Regions from separate parts of the Allobosea sp. GW821-FHT09G06 genome, predicted to be linked through region 1. Evidence: predicted binding sites of a transcription regulator. Region 1 holds the regulator's gene; each other region holds the start of a gene.
The links. Region 1 encodes LexA, which represses DNA repair genes until DNA is damaged. Its sites were predicted from a motif close to TGTTCNNNNTGTGTTCNG; they were not measured.

Region 1 (4,210 bases):
GTCCCCGTCGCGCGCAAGGCGCTGCTCGACAGCATTCCGGGGCCGACGGGAGCAGAAACCCTGCCGCTGGCGCAATGCGCCTGGCGGGTGCTCGCCGGCGAGGTCAAGGCGCTCCGGACACAGCCGCCCTTCGCGAATTCCGCCATGGACGGATACGCCGTGCGCGGCGACGAGATGGCGGAAGGCGTCTCGCTCTCGGTCATCGGCGAATCCGCCGCCGGCCGGGCTTTCGACGGATCGGTCGGGCCGGGACAGGCCGTGCGCATCTTCACGGGCGCTCCGATGCCTGATGGAGCCGATACCATCCTGATGCAGGAAGACGCTGACGGCGTCGGCGGCCCGGTGATCCGCGTCCGCATCCCCCCGGCCAAGGGCAAGTTCCTCCGCGCGGCGGGACTGGATTTCCACGAAGGCGACGTGCTGCTGCAAGCCGGCCGCGTGCTCGACAGCGCGGCGCTCGGGCTTGCCGCCGCGATGGGGCATCCGACTTTGCCCGTCCGGCGCAAGCCGCGCGTCGCGATCCTCGCCACCGGCGATGAATTGGTGGCGCCGGGCGAACCGGTCGGCCGCGACCAGATCGTCGCTTCGAACTCGTTTTCGCTCGCCGCCTTGGTCGAGAAGGCCGGTGGCACTGTCATCGATCTCGGCATTGCCCGCGACGATCATACCGACCTTGCAGCCAAGATCGCGCAGGCACGCGAGGCCGATGCCGATGTGCTGATCACGCTGGGCGGCGCCTCGGTCGGCGCGCATGACCTCGTGCAGGAAGCGCTGACGCGCGCCGGCATGACCCTCGGCTTCTGGAAGATCGCGATGCGGCCGGGCAAGCCGATGATGACCGGGCGCCTCGGCCGGATGGTCGTGGTCGGACTGCCGGGCAATCCGGTCTCCTCGATCGTCTGCGGCCATCTTTTCGTGCTGCCCTTGATCGAGGCGCTGCTCGGCATCTCGGATGCCGATCGCGACCGCAGCATCCCCGCAATTCTCGGCCGCGACATGCCAGGCAACGACGAGCGCGAGGACTACCTGCGCTCGGAGCTCACGCTGACGCCCGAAGGCTGGGTCGCGACGCCCTTCGACCGGCAGGATTCCTCGATGCTCGGCACGCTGGCACGGGCGCAAGCGTTGACAATCCGTCCGGCCCATGCCGCCCCGGCGAAGAAGGGCGATACCTGCCATATCCTGCCCTTGCGGTAGCAGCTTGCAGAACACAAGCAGAACGCGTATGGTGTTCGTGCTTTGTTTCGAATCTGCGCATTGAGGGGCTGGCGGCGACCATGCTGACACGCAAGCAACACGAACTCCTGCGCTTCATCCAGGAACGCTTGCGCGAGAGCGGTGTGCCGCCCTCCTTCGACGAGATGAAGGATGCGCTCGACCTGCGCTCGAAATCCGGCATTCACCGCCTGATCATGGCGCTGGAAGAGCGGGGCTTCATCCGCCGCCTGCCGAACCGGGCGCGCGCGCTTGAGGTCATCAAGATGCCGGACGGGCTCGGCGCGCCGCAGCCGCGTCCACGCTTCAGCCCGGCCGTCGTGCAGGGTGGTCTCGGTGCGCAACCGAGCGTCGCCAAGCCTCGGCCCACAGCCGTCGAGGACGACAGCCGGCATTCCATCGCCATTCCCGTCATGGGTCGCATCGCGGCGGGCACGCCGATCTCGGCGATCCAGAGCCGCAGCCACACCGTCTCGCTGCCGCCCGACATGCTCGGCTCCGGCGAGCATTACGCGCTGGAAGTGCGCGGCGATTCGATGGTCGAGGCCGGCATTCTCGACGGCGATACGGTCGTCATCCGCAGGCAGGACACGGCCAATACCGGCGACATCGTCGTGGCTCTCATCGACGACGAGGAAGCGACGCTGAAGCGCCTGCGCAAGCGTGGTTCCTCGATCGCGCTCGAAGCCGCAAATCCGGCTTACGAGACCCGCGTGCTCGGTCCCGACCGGGTCAAGATCCAGGGCCGCCTCGTCAACCTGATGCGGCGTTACTGAAGGCGCTCGACATCGGCATCGGCCTCACTGTCGGAGGCTGATGCAGGCTGCGCCGTTGCCGGCTGACTGGCCGACGGTGTTGCCGACACCGCCGGGCGCGGCTCGCGCCGGCGGCTCCAGGGGCGTTCGGCGGCATTTGGCTCCGAGATGTGGCGGCTCCACCCGTATGCCGTCCGGTAGAGCGAGGTCGCGCCATCGCGTGATAGCGCCATGCGCTCGACCAGCCTGGCCTTGCAAGCCCCGCTCCATGGGATGGCGGTGACGACGAGGTCGGCGCGCAGGCAATCCTCGATGATGGCGAGGCGCTCGCGCGTATATGAGATCGTGCGCTTGTCGGCTGTCTGCGCGACACACCCCAACCGGTCGCAGCTGACGCCGGTACGCAGCGTAGGATCTTCGGGCGAGCGGCTGTCGCCATCGGCGGCAAGCCATTGCTGCAGGACGAAGCGGCTGGGCTTGCCCGCGATCGCGAGGCGCCCGTCCGGGCCGCGCACGGCCAGCCCCGAGCCGTCGCGCTCGATCAGGATCTCGGGCCGCTCCGGCTTGCCGGCTATGGCAACGCCGAGGATGAGCGGCACGGCCGCCAACCAGCGCCAGGCCGTGGTCCAGAGCGTCAGCCAGAGCAAAGCCACAGCGAAACAGGCCAGCACGCCTGAGCCGAAGGCCGCGACCGTCACGGTGGAATGATCGATGGTCGCGACCCAATGCGCCACCTTGAGCACGACGTCGGAGGCAAGCCCCATCAGGGCCCAGGCCGGCCAGTCCAGCCCGAACGGATAGGCGAGTACGCCGAACACGGCCGCCGGCATCACGAAGAGCGAGACGAAAGGCAGCGCCATGGCGTTGCCGAGCAGGCCGAAGGGGTTGAAGGTCTGGAAATGATAGGCTCCGAAGGGAGCGGTCGCGGCGGTCGCCAGCATGGTGGTGACGAGGATGCCGAGCGCCGCCGTCCAGATCGGCCCGAGCGGCCAGGGCAATGCCGATGGCGGCTCGCTGCGGTCTCGTCTCTCCCAGCGCTCGGCGAAGGCGATCAGCGCCGCAACCGCACCGAAGGACATCTGGAAGCTCGGCCCGAGCAGCGCTTCCGGCTCGCGCAGCAGAACGATCATCGCGGCAAGCGCGAGATTGCGCATGCTCAGCGCCGCGCGATCGACCAGGATCGCGCCGAGCATGACCAGCGTCATGATCAGCGAGCGTTCGGTCGCGACATCGCTGCCCGAGAAGACGCAATAGGCGGTCGCGCCGATCATGGCCGCGACCGCGGCGAGCTTCTTGACCGGCCAGTGCAGCGCAACCGTCTGCGACAGGGCGAGCAGCGCGCGCACCAGCCAGAAGATCGTGCCGGCGGCGAGGACCATATGCAGGCCGGAGATCGAGACGATGTGGTAGATGCCGGCGGCACGCAGGTCATTATTGGTGGCCTCGGTGATCAGGCCGCGCTTGCCGGTGACGAGGGCGGCGGCGATGGCCCCGCCCTGCCCGCCCCCGACCTCGGCGATGCGTTTGGTCAGGGCGTTGCGGGCGCGGTCGATCATCACGTCGATCGCTAAGCGCGTCGGCATCGGATAAGGCGCCGGCACTAGGGCAATCTTGCCGGAAACGCTGCCGACGGCGCCGATCCCGCGGAAGAAGGCGTCGCGGCCGAAATCATAGCCGCCCGCCCGCGCCGGCCCCGGCGGCGGCAGCAGGCGCGCGGTCGCGACGATATGGTCCCCGGCTGCGACAGAGCCCTGCCGGATGTTGACGCGGACCCGTTTCGGCCGCTGATCAACGGGCACATTGGCGAGATCGGTCACCAGCACGACGAGCCGCGCGCCGCTGTCGCGCGCCTCGACGCTCTCGACGAAGCCGGTCAGCTTGCCGATGCGCGGCCGATCCAGCATCGGCGCCGCGATATCGGCCGTCCGCCAGGCACCGGCGGCAAAGCCGAGAAAGGCGGCCGCTGCCGCAAGGCAGGCCATCGACGCCACAGGGCGAAAACGCAAGACGAAGGCCGCCACACCACTCATGCCCAGGCCGAGCAGCGGCGCCCATAATGCCGGCTCACGATCAGCGGCGAAATAGAGCAGGATGCCGACGCCCATGGCGATGGGCAGCCAGAGGAAGGGCCGGCGCCGTTCGGCTTCCAGCGCGAAGCCTCGCTGCAAGCGGAGCCAAAGCTCTCGAAGCAAAGGGCGCAGGCTCGCCGACAGCGGCACGAAAACGCCAAGGCGAGCCGG
Region 2 (4,210 bases), on a different contig from region 1:
GTTCAGCCTTGGCTCGGACAATTTCCCTAGCTTGGCGATAGCGTTCCCGACGGAGGGTGCGGATGCCTCCTACCCCCGGCGTCGCACGCGCGATAGCCGACGGTGACGGGACCGGCTCGAACCATTCTCACATCATGCTGCCCCTTGGCGACCAGCCCTTGAGAAGATCGTCGAAGAGCACAGGCTCTACGACCGCGGCATGGGCCGGCAGAGGCGAGCCGTTGATGATGCCCGTGGCGGTGGCCGGGCCGTGATATCCCTTTGCAAGCTCGGCGAGCGTCAGGCTGGCGCGCTGGATGGCCGCCGCGATCGCCTTTGCGTATCTCTGGCGGCTGGCCTCGTCGACCTTCAGACCGCGGGCAGCGAGATCGGCATCCGCCTCCCGTAGGCACCAGGCTTCAAGTTCCTGGATCTTGCCGCCTTCGACATCGAGAACCGCGAGGTCGATCGGCGGGCGATCCTCCCAGATCGACGGCGCTGGCGCAAAGAGCCTCGTGCCGAGCTCGATCGGCCAGGGCTGTTCGCTCGGATTATCCCGATAGCGGGCCAGCCAGGTGTCATGAGCGCTGCGGGCGAACTCATGCGCCTCGCGCTCACTGAGTGAACGTGGGCCGGCCTTCAGATTTGCCCAGCGCGTCTCGACGGCGGCGAGCGCCTCCAGTTGTTTGATCTTGGCCTCGGCCGGATCGCGTGTTCCAAGACTTTGCTTCTCCTCGGTTTTGCCGAGCAGCGTCCGCAACTCGTCCGGGACGCGCTTGCGGAGCCAGTAGATGCCGGTCTTTGGATGCTTCCAGGGACGGGCCATTGCGAGGGCCACGTGTACCACTCGGGCCGCTGCAAGCCTTTGATTTGCCTTAGCTCTCTGGAAAATTAACCCCTTACGGGATTGCTGGCGGACAGGGCGGGATTCGAACCCGCGATACGGTTTCCCGTATACACACTTTCCAGGCGTGCGCCTTCAACCACTCGGCCACCTGTCCGGCGCGCTGCTTATGACTGCCGGCCCGCCATCTTTCAAGGCCCGAGATGCAGGGTTTTGCACAATCGCGGTAAATCGTGCTCACCCGGTTGCGATCTCCGGCAGGCAAGGCCACATCTGGTGGCCTGAGCCGGCATGCCGGCCGACGGCACGCGGCGCAGCCTGTCGCGGCGGATGCGACAGGGAGCGGGTGGTGCGGTTTCTTCTCCGGTTGATCGGGTATCTGGTCGTCGCTGCCGGCTTCGTCGCGCTGGTGATCGACGGTGCCAGGTCGATCGCCAACGCTGGCCTGCGCTTCACGCCGGTCGGCGAGGTGCTGAGCGCTGTCATCCAGGAACGCTATCAGCTCATCCAGCCGACGATCGAACGCAACATCCACCCCTGGCTCTGGGACCCGGTCCTGCTGACGGTCCTGCGCTCGCCTGTGGCCCTGGCCGCACTGCTGTTCGGCTTCGCGTTGCTCTGGCTGGGGCGGCGTCCGCAGGAGGCTATCGGCATCGTCACGCGTCGGTGATGGCGCGTCCGCGTTCCCACCCCTGTCCGAACGGGCTCCAGGCGCTTACATAGGCGTCGAGCCCGAACGAACGGAGCCAATGATGTTCTCCCTGCGCAAGAAGACCGAGATTCCGACTGCCGCCGAGGCGCTGCCTGGCCGCCCCACGGCGATCCCCACCGCCGAAACTCATTTCGTCAACGGCCGCCCGCTGGCCGGTCCCCACCCGGAAGGGCTCCGCAAGGCCGTCTTCGGCCTCGGCTGCTTCTGGGGCGCCGAGCGCAAGTTCTGGCAGAGCGGCGAGGGCATCTGGGTCACGGCCGTCGGCTATGCCGGCGGTTCGACGCCCAACCCAACCTATGAGGAGGTCTGCAGCGGCCTGACCGGCCATACCGAAATCGTCCTCGTGGTCTTCGATCCCGCCAGGATCGCCTATGAGGATCTGCTCAAGATCTTCTGGGAGAACCACGACCCGACCCAGGGCATGCGTCAGGGCGGCGATATCGGCACGCAGTATCGCTCGGCGATCTACACCTATGACGCCGAGCAGCAGGAGGCGGCCGAGCGCTCGCGCGCCGAATACGCCAAGGCTCTGGCCGCTGGCGGTTACGGCCCGATCACCACCGAGATCCGCGCGGCGCCGACGCTCTATTTCGCCGAGGACTACCACCAGCAGTATCTGGCGAAGAACCCGGGCGGCTATTGCGGCTTGGGCGGCACCGGGGTCGCCTGCCAGATCGGCCTCGGCGTCGAGGCCTGACGACAAGGGGAGGCATTGCCTCCCTTTTTTTGCCCTGTTGAGTTCCTGATATGTTCTTGCGTTGCTGCTGAAGCTTCGCTAGCTTTCCCGTGGGGCAGGGGAGCGAAGCCGAAATGGTGGCGCGGGTCGCGACGGTGGCGTTCGAAGGCATCGAGGCACGCGCCGTCGACGTTCAGGTCCAGATCGCGCCGGGCGGCGTCGCCTTCGTGCTGGTCGGCCTCCCCGACAAGGCCGTCGCAGAGAGCCGCGAGCGGGTGCGTGCTGCACTCCTTGCTTCAGGGCTCGCCCTGCCAGCCAAACGCGTCACCGTGAACCTAGCGCCGGCTGATATGCCCAAGGAAGGCAGCCATTACGATCTGCCGATCGCGCTTGCCGTGATGGCGGCGATCGGAGCGATTCCCGCCGATGCCCTCGCGGGCTATGCGGTGCTCGGCGAACTCGCGCTCGACGGCTCGATCGCGCCGGTCGCGGGCGTCCTGCCCGCGGCGATCGCGGCCTACGCGAAAGGGCAGGGGCTGATCTGCCCGGCGGCTTCGGGCCCGGAAGCGGCCTGGGCGGCGGCCGATATCGACATCCTGGCGCCACGCTCGCTGATCCAGCTCGCCAATCACTTCAAGGGCACGCAGGTGATGGCCAGGCCCGAGCCAGCGGTGGCGCGTCAGGCCGGGCCCTTGCCCGATCTCGCCGACGTCAAGGGTCAGGAAAGCGCGCGGCGCGTGCTCGAGATCGCGGCGGCCGGCGGGCACAACCTTCTGATGAACGGGCCGCCGGGGGCCGGCAAGTCGATGCTGGCGAGCCGCCTGCCCTCGATCCTGCCGCCGCTCGCGCCGCGCGAGCTGCTCGAAGTCTCGATGGTCCTCTCCGTCGCCGGGAAGCTGGCCGATGGCGCCTTGACCGACCGGCGGCCTTTCCGGGCGCCGCACCATTCCGCTTCGATGGCGGCGCTCGTCGGTGGCGGCCTCCAGGCTCGTCCGGGCGAGGTCTCGCTCGCCCATCACGGCGTGCTTTTCCTCGACGAATTGCCGGAATTCCAGCCGCAGGCGCTCGATGCTCTGCGCCAGCCGATGGAGACCGGAGACGTCCTGATCTCCCGCGCCAATCACCGCGTCGTCTATCCCGCGCGTTTCCAGCTCGTCGCCGCAATGAACCCCTGCCGCTGCGGTCGGGCGACCGAACCTGGCTACGCCTGCCGCCGCCAGCCGAACGACCGCTGCATGGCGCAGTACCAGGCGCGCGTCTCCGGCCCGCTGCTCGACCGGATCGACATTGCGATCGACGTGCCTGCTGTCACGGCGGCGGATCTGATCCGGCCGGCTGCGGGCGAGAGCTCGGCGACGGTCGCGGCGCGTGTTGCCGCCGCTCGCCGCATTCAGGCGGCGCGTTTCGAGGAACTCGGTCTCGGCCACGTCCTGACCAATGCCGCCTGTCCGGTCCCGGTGATCGAAGAGGTCGCGCGGCCGGACAATGCCGGGCTCGCGCTCCTGCGCGACGCCGCCGAGGCTTTGCGATTGACCGCGCGCGCCTATCACCGCGTATTGAAGGTCGCCCGCACCCTTGCCGATCTCGACGACGAGGCGAAGGTCGGCCGGCGTCATCTCGCGGAAGCCTTGTCTTATCGGGCGCGTGGCGAGGATCTCGTGCAGGCCGCCTGAGGCCGAGGGTTAACGGACCCTCCTCTCCAACCGGTCGAATTAGCGGCTTTACCCGGCCGCTTTTTCAAGGCGATCTGCGTAGATCGAAGGGCATGGCTTCTTCGATCTGGTCATGGCTTTCTCTTGCGCTCGTAGCGCTGCTCCTTTCGGCTGCGTGGGGCGTTCTGTCGCTGCTGCGCCAGCGTGACGGCCTGCGCCGGCAAGTGACGGGCCTCGCCCATGATGCCGAGGCCCTCAACGACCGGCTCTGGAATCTCGCCGACAGCGAAGAGCGCTATCGCAGCCTGATCGAGGCCCAGGGCGACCTGATCGTCCGGCGGGACGGA
Region 3 (4,210 bases), on a different contig from region 1:
CCGTTCGAACTGGCCGAGCAGCGCATTCGGGATGAAGCGGGTGCGGTTGGCATAGACGTGACGATCGCCCGTCGCGGACTGGCCGTGCGTGAAGAAGCGCTGCGGCACCACGAGGTGCAGATCATCCTTCGCCCGCGTCATCGCGACATAGAGCAGTCGCCGCTCCTCCTCGATCTCGTCGCGCGCGCCGGCGCCAAGGTCGATAGGGATACAGCCGTCGACCGTGTTCATGACGAAGACCGACTTCCATTCCTGCCCCTTGGCGGAATGGATCGTCGACAGGATCAGATAGTCCTCGTCCAGATGTGGCACGCCGGCCTGATCGCTGGTCGCGTCCGGCGGGTCGAGCGTTAATTCGGTCAGGAAACGCTCACGCGAGGGATAGCCGCCGGCGATCTGTTCGAGCTGCACGAGATCGGCCTGCCTGGTGCTGGCGTCCTCGTGGATGCGCTCCAGATGAGGCTCATACCAGCGACGGGCGCGCTCGATCTCTGCAGGCCAACCAGCAGTGCCGGCGCGCAGCTCACAGACCGCGGCAACAAACGAGGACCAGTCGTCGCCGGCCCGCGGCGGAGCCGGAGTGTTCCCAAGAGCCTCGAGCGGCGTCGATGCCTGCGCCACATGCTCAAGCACACGCTGCGCCGATGTCGGGCCCACACCGGGCAGAAGCTGTAAGACCCGGAAACCGGCCACCTTATCGCGCGGGTTCTCGACGAAGCGGAGCAGAGCCAGCAGATCCTTGATATGGGCGCTGTCCAGGAACTTCAGCCCTCCGAACTTGACGAACGGAATGTTCCGGCGCGTGAGCTCGATTTCGAGCGGGCCGCTGTGGTGGGAAGCGCGAAACAACACTGCCTGCTGCTTCAGCGTCGAGCCGCCTTCACGGTTCTCCAGCACCTTCTCAGCTATGAAGCGAGCCTGATCGGCTTCGTCCCGAACATGGACAAGCTGCGGTGCCGATCCGGTCGCGCGATCGGTCCAGAGATTCTTGGTGAAGCGCTCGGCCGCCAGGTCAATGACAGCGTTCGCAGCTGAAAGGATGGCACTCGTCGAGCGGTAGTTCTGATCGAGCGTGATGACCTCGGCCGGCGGCACGAAGGCGGCCGGGAAATCGAGGATGTTGCGGACGGTCGCCGCCCGGAACGAATAGATCGACTGGGCATCATCCCCCACGACCGTCAGGCCACGGCCGTCGGGCTTGAGCGCGAGCAGGATTGAGGACTGGAGGCGGTTCGTGTCCTGGTACTCGTCGACCATGACATGGTCGAAGCGGCCACCGATGTCCGCAGCAATATCGGGATCAGTCACGGACTGGGCCCAGTAGAGCAGCAGGTCGTCGTAATCTAGGACGTTTTGGCTCTGCTTGGCTTCGACATAGGCCGAGAAAAGCTCTTTCAGCTCAGCCGCCCAGGTGGCGCACCAAGGGTAGGACAGGCGCAGAACGTCTTCGATCGGCAGCTCGGCATTCACGCAGCGCGAATAGATCGCCAGGCAGGTGCCCTTCGTCGGAAACCGCGACTCTGTCTTAGAGAAGCCGAGCTCGTGCCGGACCAGATTCATCTGATCGGCGGAGTCCTCTCGATCATGGATCGTGAAGGAGGGATCGAGACCGAGCTGCTCGGCATAGTCGCGCAGCAGCCGCGCGCCGATGCCATGAAAGGTGCCTGCCCAGGTCAGGGCATCGGCGAGGACGCCGGCACCATCGCCGAGCACCTTCCGGGCGATCCGCTCGACGCGCTTTGCCATCTCGGAAGCCGCGCGCCGCGAGAAGGTCATCAGCAGGATCCGCCGCGGATCCGCGCCGCTGACCATGAGATGGGCGACCCGGTGCGCAAGCGTGTTGGTTTTGCCTGAGCCGGCGCCTGCGATGACGAGCAGGGGCGAGGACGCCACCGCGCCAACGCCATGGATCACCGCACGCCGCTGGGCTGGGTTAAGCGCGTCGAGGTAGCTGATCGGGGCGATGGCGTTCATGCCTTCAATTCCCGTACTGGCCGCGCTCCTTCCGAGAACCGACCGCGAAGGAAGCCCAGAGAGGCTGCCCGATCGGCATCTCGCAAGAGCTCATCACGGTTTTGAAGTAAGGCCCCGATGGCAGCCCGGGCATCGCCGTGGAACTCCGCCAGCACGGAATTGATCTGTTGCTCCATAGGATTCGGAGCAGGCGCCTGTTTCAGCACGACTGGCGGCATGGTTGCGTCCTCAAGAATGAGAACATTATGAGAACGATCGCCTTCAAGGAGTCAAGCTTCGTGGCAAAATGCACACCGTTGCGCTGGCCTAAATGAGTGCCATTAAGCTCCATATCGATCGAGCGGCGTGAGCCGCTGGATCACTGATTCGGCGTCCTCCCACCTATAAATTTCGTCTTCAGCGTAGAGTAGTCATTTTTGAGGAGGCCTCGGCGCCTGCAGATCCGTGGAGCTCTTCGGAGCATCTCTTGGATCGACCCGGCCGGATAGCAGCTCACGCTGCGTTTGAGCATGGTTCAGGTTGAAGCCAATGAATATCGCCACGATGATAAAGGCGACCACGGCAACGACGCCGATAGCTGCCTTTTTTGCTTTGGGTGGAGGCGGTCTGTCTATCGGCATTTGCCTGACCTACCCGTTAACGACCGTGCCGCCGTTCGGGTGAAGCACCTGTCCGGACATGTAGCTGGAATCGTCGCAAGCCAGGAACAGGAAGCTGGGCGCGACCTCATTCGGCTGTCCCGGCCGTTTCATCGGCGTACTTTCGCCAAAATGTTTCAGCTTCTCGGGACTTGCTCCGCCCATCGGGTTGAGAGGCGTCCAGATCGGCCCGGGAGCCACTGCATTCACGCGTATTCCCTTCCCAACCAGGTTCTCTGAAAGGGCTCGCGTGAACGCGGTGATCGCGCCTTTCGTCGAACTGTAATCGAGCAGCTCGCTGGACCCCTGATAGCTCGTCACCGACGTACAGTTGACGATAACGGCGCCACTTTGGAGGTGCGGTCGCGCGGCTTGCGTCATGAAAAACATGCCGAAGATGTTAGTCTGGAACGTCCGGCGAAGCTGCTCCTCGGTGATGTCAGTGATATCCTTGTCCGGATGCTGTTCGCCGGCGTTATTGACAAGGATATCAATCTTGCCGAACTGCTCGATTGTCCGGGACACAGCGGCGCTGCAGAACGCCTTCTCGCCAATATCGCCAGCGATCGCGATGGCTCGCCGACCCTCCTGCTCAACAATGCGCACCGTCTCTTTGGCATCGTCATGTTCGCTCAGGTAGACGATGGCGACGTCCGCCCCTTCACGAGCGTAAAGCGCGGCAACCGCTCGGCCGATGCCGCTGTCCGCTCCCGTGATGAGCGCGACCTTTCCATTGAGGCGACCGCTTCCCGGATAACGCGGCTCCCAGACGGGCTTCGGTGTCAGGGCGGATTCATGCCCCGGAAGACCGTCTTCGTGGATCATGGCATCTTTGACGGACATTCGACATTCCTTGGGTCGGGCCGCGGCGCTGCCGCCAGCCAATCGCCCCCCAGCGCTTTGTCGTCGAACCGTCTCGGCCAAGACTAGTTCCCTCGGACGCTTTGCGGCCGAGAATGGGCGTCAGGACACGACCTTGGCGAGGTCGGCTTGAGGATCTTCACCCGCTTCGACAGGCATTGCGGCATCCATGATCCGCGTTGCCAGCGCGACGTCGGGCTCTTCTACACGCACGGAGACCACAGACCGACCCAGCGCGTATTCGCTGGCGTGACGTTCGGCGTCATTCGCCGGTACACCGGCATCGACCAGCGCGCCCAGAACGCCTCCTGCCAATGCGCCGGTCAGCTGCAAATAGCTTTCCAGGCGCACGCGCCTACCGACGAGCATGACCCAAAACAGTCCGGATCTTATCTTGGCGTTGAACAAGCTATCCAGAGATCGGCTTCGTCGCGGAGTTCCGCGCCTCATGTGCTGGATCAAAACGGATCCTCGGTAATAGCCGCATCAACTCCATTGTCACCGACGCCCTGCCAACGGAAAGGCCCCGGCATCACCGGGGCCATCAATCATACGCGGGCGGTTCGCTCAGATGACCGCTGGCGGCACGCGCCCGGCCGCCGTGGCGTCGCGGACATACGGATCGGCGTTCTCATCGAAGCGCGACCAGCCGCCGGCACGGTAGTCGGCCTCACGGGTCGAGCGGTCGATCGGCGTAGCCCCGTCGAGGATTGCCTGCACGGTGGCCTCGTGCTCCG
Region 4 (4,210 bases), on a different contig from region 1:
GCCGTAGGTGTCGTAGAGCGTGAAGGCGACGTCACCCTTGAGGCTCTGGCCGGAGGTCAGATCCTTCGAAGCGTCGTCGAGCAAGGTGAGACCGCGCGCCAGCGTGGTGCGGAAACGGGTTTCTTCCAGCTTCAGCGTCTCGGTGATCAGCGCTTCGGCGCGCAGCAATTCGGGATAGGCGCGGCCCATCTCGCGGGTCAGCGCCGGCACGAGCTTGTAGAGCAGCGGCTCCTTGGCGCCCAGCAGCTGCGCATGGCGCATGCCGCGGCGCATGATCCGGCGCAGCACGTAGCCGCGGCCCTCGTTCGAGGGCAGCACGCCGTCGGCGATCAGGAAGGCGGAACAGCGCAGATGGTCGGCAATGACGCGATGGCTCGCCTTCATAGGACCATCCGGATCGACCGAGGTCAGGTCCGCGATCGCGGTGATCAGGGCGCGGAACAGGTCGATATTGTAGTTGTCATGCGTGCCCTGGAGCACGGCCGCGATGCGCTCCAGCCCCATGCCGGTATCGATCGAGGGGCGGGGCAGGTTGGTGCGGATGCCGCCGGCCGCTTCCTCGTACTGCATGAAGACGAGGTTCCAGATCTCGATGAAGCGGTCGCCGTCCTGCTCGGCCGAGCCTGGCGGGCCGCCCCAGATATGGTCGCCATGGTCGTAGAAGATCTCGGAGCAGGGGCCGCAAGGACCGGTATCGCCCATGCGCCAGAAATTATCCGAGGTCGGGATGCGGATGATCTTGTCGTCGGTCAGGCCGGCGATCTTCTTCCAAAGCGCATGCGCCTCGTCGTCCTCGGAATAGACGGTGACCGTCAGCTTGTCCTTGGGCAGGCCGAATTCGCGCGTGACCAGCGTCCAGGCGTGGTGGATCGCCTGTTCCTTGAAATAGTCGCCGAAGGAGAAGTTCCCCAGCATCTCGAAGAAGGTGTGGTGACGGGCGGTGTAGCCGACATTGTCGAGGTCGTTGTGCTTGCCACCGGCGCGCACGCATTTCTGGGCGGTGGTGGCGCGCGAATAGGGGCGCTTCTCCTGCCCGGTGAAGACGTTCTTGAACTGCACCATGCCCGAATTGGCGAACATCAGCGTCGGGTCGTTGCGCGGGACGAGCGGGCTCGACGGCACAATCTCGTGGCCCTGGGACTTGAAGTAGTCGAGGAAGGTCGACCGGATATCGTTGACGCCGCTCATCGCTCTTTTGCGCTCTGATCTTGGGCAGGAGGCCGGGCTCGCGCTCGGCGGGAAGAACCGGTTCTAGTCAGGCGGTTGGCGCCTGTCCAGAAAGCCGGAGCCTTTCCGCGTTTCTGCGAAACACGGAAAGGCTCCGGTCTTCTAGTTGCCGCATTCTCTTCACGCGAACCGGTGGCCACTTCGCTTGAAAATGCTTGGGATGCAGCGCACAGCCCGCAAAGCCTTATCGGCAAACGAAAACGGGCGGCCCGAAGACCGCCCGCTTGCATCGGAACGTCATTCTCGGGCGGAGCGAAGCGCAGACCCGAGAATCTCTCTCAGGATAGGTCGCCTCATTCGGCCTGAGATGCTCGGGCCAAGCCCGAGCATGACGGCGTTGGCTATCTCAGGCTTCGCCTTCGTCGAGATCGTCCGCGGTCGGGTCCGCCTGATCGAGGATGCGGTCGGCGACGAGGCCGGAATTCTGGCGGATCGTGGCTTCGATCTTCGCGGCGAGGTCCGGATTGGCCTTGAGGAAGGTCTTGGCGTTCTCGCGGCCCTGGCCGAGGCGCTGGCTGTCGAAGGAGAACCAGGCGCCCGCCTTCTCGACCATGCCGGCCTTGACGCCGAGATCGATCAGCTCGCCGACCTTCGAGATGCCCTCGCCGAACATGATGTCGAACTCGACCTGCTTGAAGGGCGGCGCGACCTTGTTCTTGACGACCTTGACGCGGACCTGGTTGCCGGTCGCCTCGTCGCGCTCCTTCAGCGTCGAGACGCGGCGGATGTCGAGACGCACCGAGGCGTAGAACTTGAGTGCGTTGCCGCCGGTCGTGGTCTCCGGCGAGCCGTACATCACGCCGATCTTCATGCGGATCTGGTTGATGAAGATGACCATGCAGTTCGAGCGCGAGATCGAAGCGGTGAGCTTGCGCAGGGCCTGGCTCATCAGGCGGGCCTGGAGGCCGGGCTGAACATCGCCCATCTCGCCCTCGATCTCGGCGCGGGGCGTCAGCGCCGCAACGGAGTCGACCACGAGCACGTCGATCGCGCCGGAGCGGACGAGGGTGTCGGTGATCTCGAGCGCCTGCTCGCCGGTATCGGGCTGCGAGATCAGGAGATCGTCGAGATTGACGCCGAGCTTGCGGGCATAGACCGGATCGAGCGCGTGCTCGGCATCGACGAAGGCGCAGACGCCGCCCTTCTTCTGGGCTTCGGCGATGGTGTGCAGCGCCAGCGTGGTCTTACCGGAGGATTCCGGCCCGTAGATCTCGATGACGCGGCCCCGGGGCAGGCCGCCGACGCCGAGCGCGATGTCGAGGCCGAGCGAACCGGTCGAAATCGTCTCGATCTCGATCGACGGCGAATTCTTGCCGAGCCGCATGATCGAGCCCTTGCCGAAGGCGCGCTCGATCTGGGAGAGCGCCGCATCGAGCGCCTTGGCCTTGTCCATCGAGGAGCCTTCCACGAGTTTGAGATTCGCCTGATTCACGGTTCGGGCTCCTTATGACAGGGCGAGGGGGACATCTCAATGCGTCTTGACATGGAGATGGTCACGCTTTGTTCCTGTCCGCAAGTTCTTTTTTTGTTCTCAGTGTCAGTTTCTGTCAGCAGGACTGTCAGGAGCTGTCACGAGATGGAAAAACGGGGCGGTGTGCGGTGCCCGCGTGAGGGCGCCGCCGATCTCACCCCATCGCCGCCTTCACGGTCTCGACGAGCTGCTTCATCGTGAAGGGCTTGGGCAGGAAGTGGAATTCCTCGCCCTCGGGCAGGTTCTTGCGGAAGGCTTCCTCGGCATAGCCGGAGACGAAGACGACCTTGGTGTTCGGGTTGCGCTTGCGCAATTCGCCGAGCAGCGTCGGGCCGTCCATTTCCGGCATCACCACGTCGGAGACGACGAGGTCGATCTTGCCGTCGTTCTGGAGGAAGAGGTCGAGCGCCTCGACGCCGGACGCCGCCTCGTGGACGGTGTAGCCGCGCGAGACCAGCATGCGGGCGTTGAGCGCACGCACCGCGTCCTCGTCCTCGACCAGCAGGATGACGCCGGCGCCGGTATGGTCGGCGGCGAGCTTCTTCGGCGCTTCCTTGGCGGCGGCCTCGGCTGCGATCTCCTCCTGGCTCGGGACGTGGCGCGGCAAGAAGATCTGGAAGGCCGTGCCCTTGCCGATGGTCGAGTCGACGAAGACATAGCCGCCGGTCTGCTTGACGATGCCATAGACCATGGAGAGGCCGAGGCCGGTGCCCTTGCCGACTTCCTTCGTGGTGAAGAAGGGCTCGAAGATCTTGTCGAGATGCTCCTGCGGGATGCCGGTGCCGGTATCCTCGACCTCCAGCAGCACGTAGTCGTCGGTCGGCAGGGCCTCATGGCTGAAGGAAGCGCAGTCCTCGCGGGCGACGTTGCGGGTCCGCACCGCGAGCTTGCCGCCGTTCGGCATGGCGTCGCGGGCGTTGACGGCGAGGTTGACGATGACCTGTTCGAGCTGGCCGAGATCGGCCTTGACCGGCCAGAGGTCGCGGCCCTGGCGGACGTCGAGCGTGACCTTGTCGGCGACGACGCGCTTCAGCATCAGCGAGAGATCGGAGAGCACCTCGCCGAGCTCCAGCACTTGCGGGCGCAGGGTCTGGCGGCGCGAGAAGGCGAGCAATTGCCTGACCAGCGCCGCGGCGCGGTAGGCGTTCTGCTTGATCTGCATGATGTCCGGGAAGGACGGGTCGGTCGGCCGGTGGCTCGCCAGCAGGAACTCCGAGGCGTTGATGATGACCTGCAGCACGTTGTTGAAGTCGTGCGCGATGCCGCCGGCGAGCTGGCCGACCGCCTGCATCTTGCCGGCCTGGTCCATGTTGTCGCGCAGCTTGCGCTCCGCCGTGGTCTCCAGCGCGTAGACGATGGCGCGCTCGCCGTCGCCGCCCTCGGTGCCGGCAACCGGCGTGAGGTAGAGCTTGGCCGAGCGGCCGTCCTCGCCCGCGAGCGTGAGGTCGAGCGGGTTGCCGCCAGAGCGGCCGGCGACCACCTCGGCCAGCGCCTCGTCTAGCCCGGCGCCAG

Region 2: AC07NY_RS23175 (YifB family Mg chelatase-like AAA ATPase) is a predicted target of LexA. The motif match lies at 2,273-2,290, and genes of this name have one in related genera.
Region 3: AC07NY_RS04305 (ATP-dependent helicase) is a predicted target of LexA. The motif match lies at 2,211-2,228, and genes of this name have one in related genera.
Region 4: recA (recombinase RecA) is a predicted target of LexA. The motif match lies at 2,743-2,760, and genes of this name have one in related genera.

The regions. Positions count from the first base shown of each region.
Region 1 covers NZ_JBWKOI010000004.1:164,990-169,199, reverse strand. Annotated here, with positions in the region: gene AC07NY_RS20015 (molybdopterin molybdotransferase MoeA) at 1-1,197, shown strand, start outside; gene lexA (transcriptional repressor LexA) at 1,278-1,991, shown strand; gene AC07NY_RS20005 (ComEC/Rec2 family competence protein) at 1,985-4,210, opposite strand, start outside.
Region 2 covers NZ_JBWKOI010000006.1:18,107-22,316, reverse strand. Annotated here, with positions in the region: gene AC07NY_RS23195 (DUF6538 domain-containing protein) at 128-805, opposite strand; tRNA gene AC07NY_RS23190 (tRNA-Ser) at 891-980, opposite strand; gene AC07NY_RS23185 (hypothetical protein) at 1,173-1,493, shown strand; gene msrA (peptide-methionine (S)-S-oxide reductase MsrA) at 1,576-2,232, shown strand; gene AC07NY_RS23175 (YifB family Mg chelatase-like AAA ATPase) at 2,346-3,884, shown strand; gene AC07NY_RS23170 (hybrid sensor histidine kinase/response regulator) at 3,977-4,210, shown strand, end outside.
Region 3 covers NZ_JBWKOI010000001.1:899,757-903,966, reverse strand. Annotated here, with positions in the region: gene AC07NY_RS04305 (ATP-dependent helicase) at 1-1,974, opposite strand, end outside; gene AC07NY_RS04300 (glucose 1-dehydrogenase) at 2,604-3,455, opposite strand; gene AC07NY_RS04295 (hypothetical protein) at 3,576-3,881, opposite strand; gene AC07NY_RS04290 (hypothetical protein) at 4,041-4,210, opposite strand, start outside.
Region 4 covers NZ_JBWKOI010000001.1:1,791,570-1,795,779, forward strand. Annotated here, with positions in the region: gene alaS (alanine--tRNA ligase) at 1-1,188, opposite strand, end outside; gene recA (recombinase RecA) at 1,574-2,659, opposite strand; gene cckA (cell cycle histidine kinase CckA) at 2,853-4,210, opposite strand, start outside.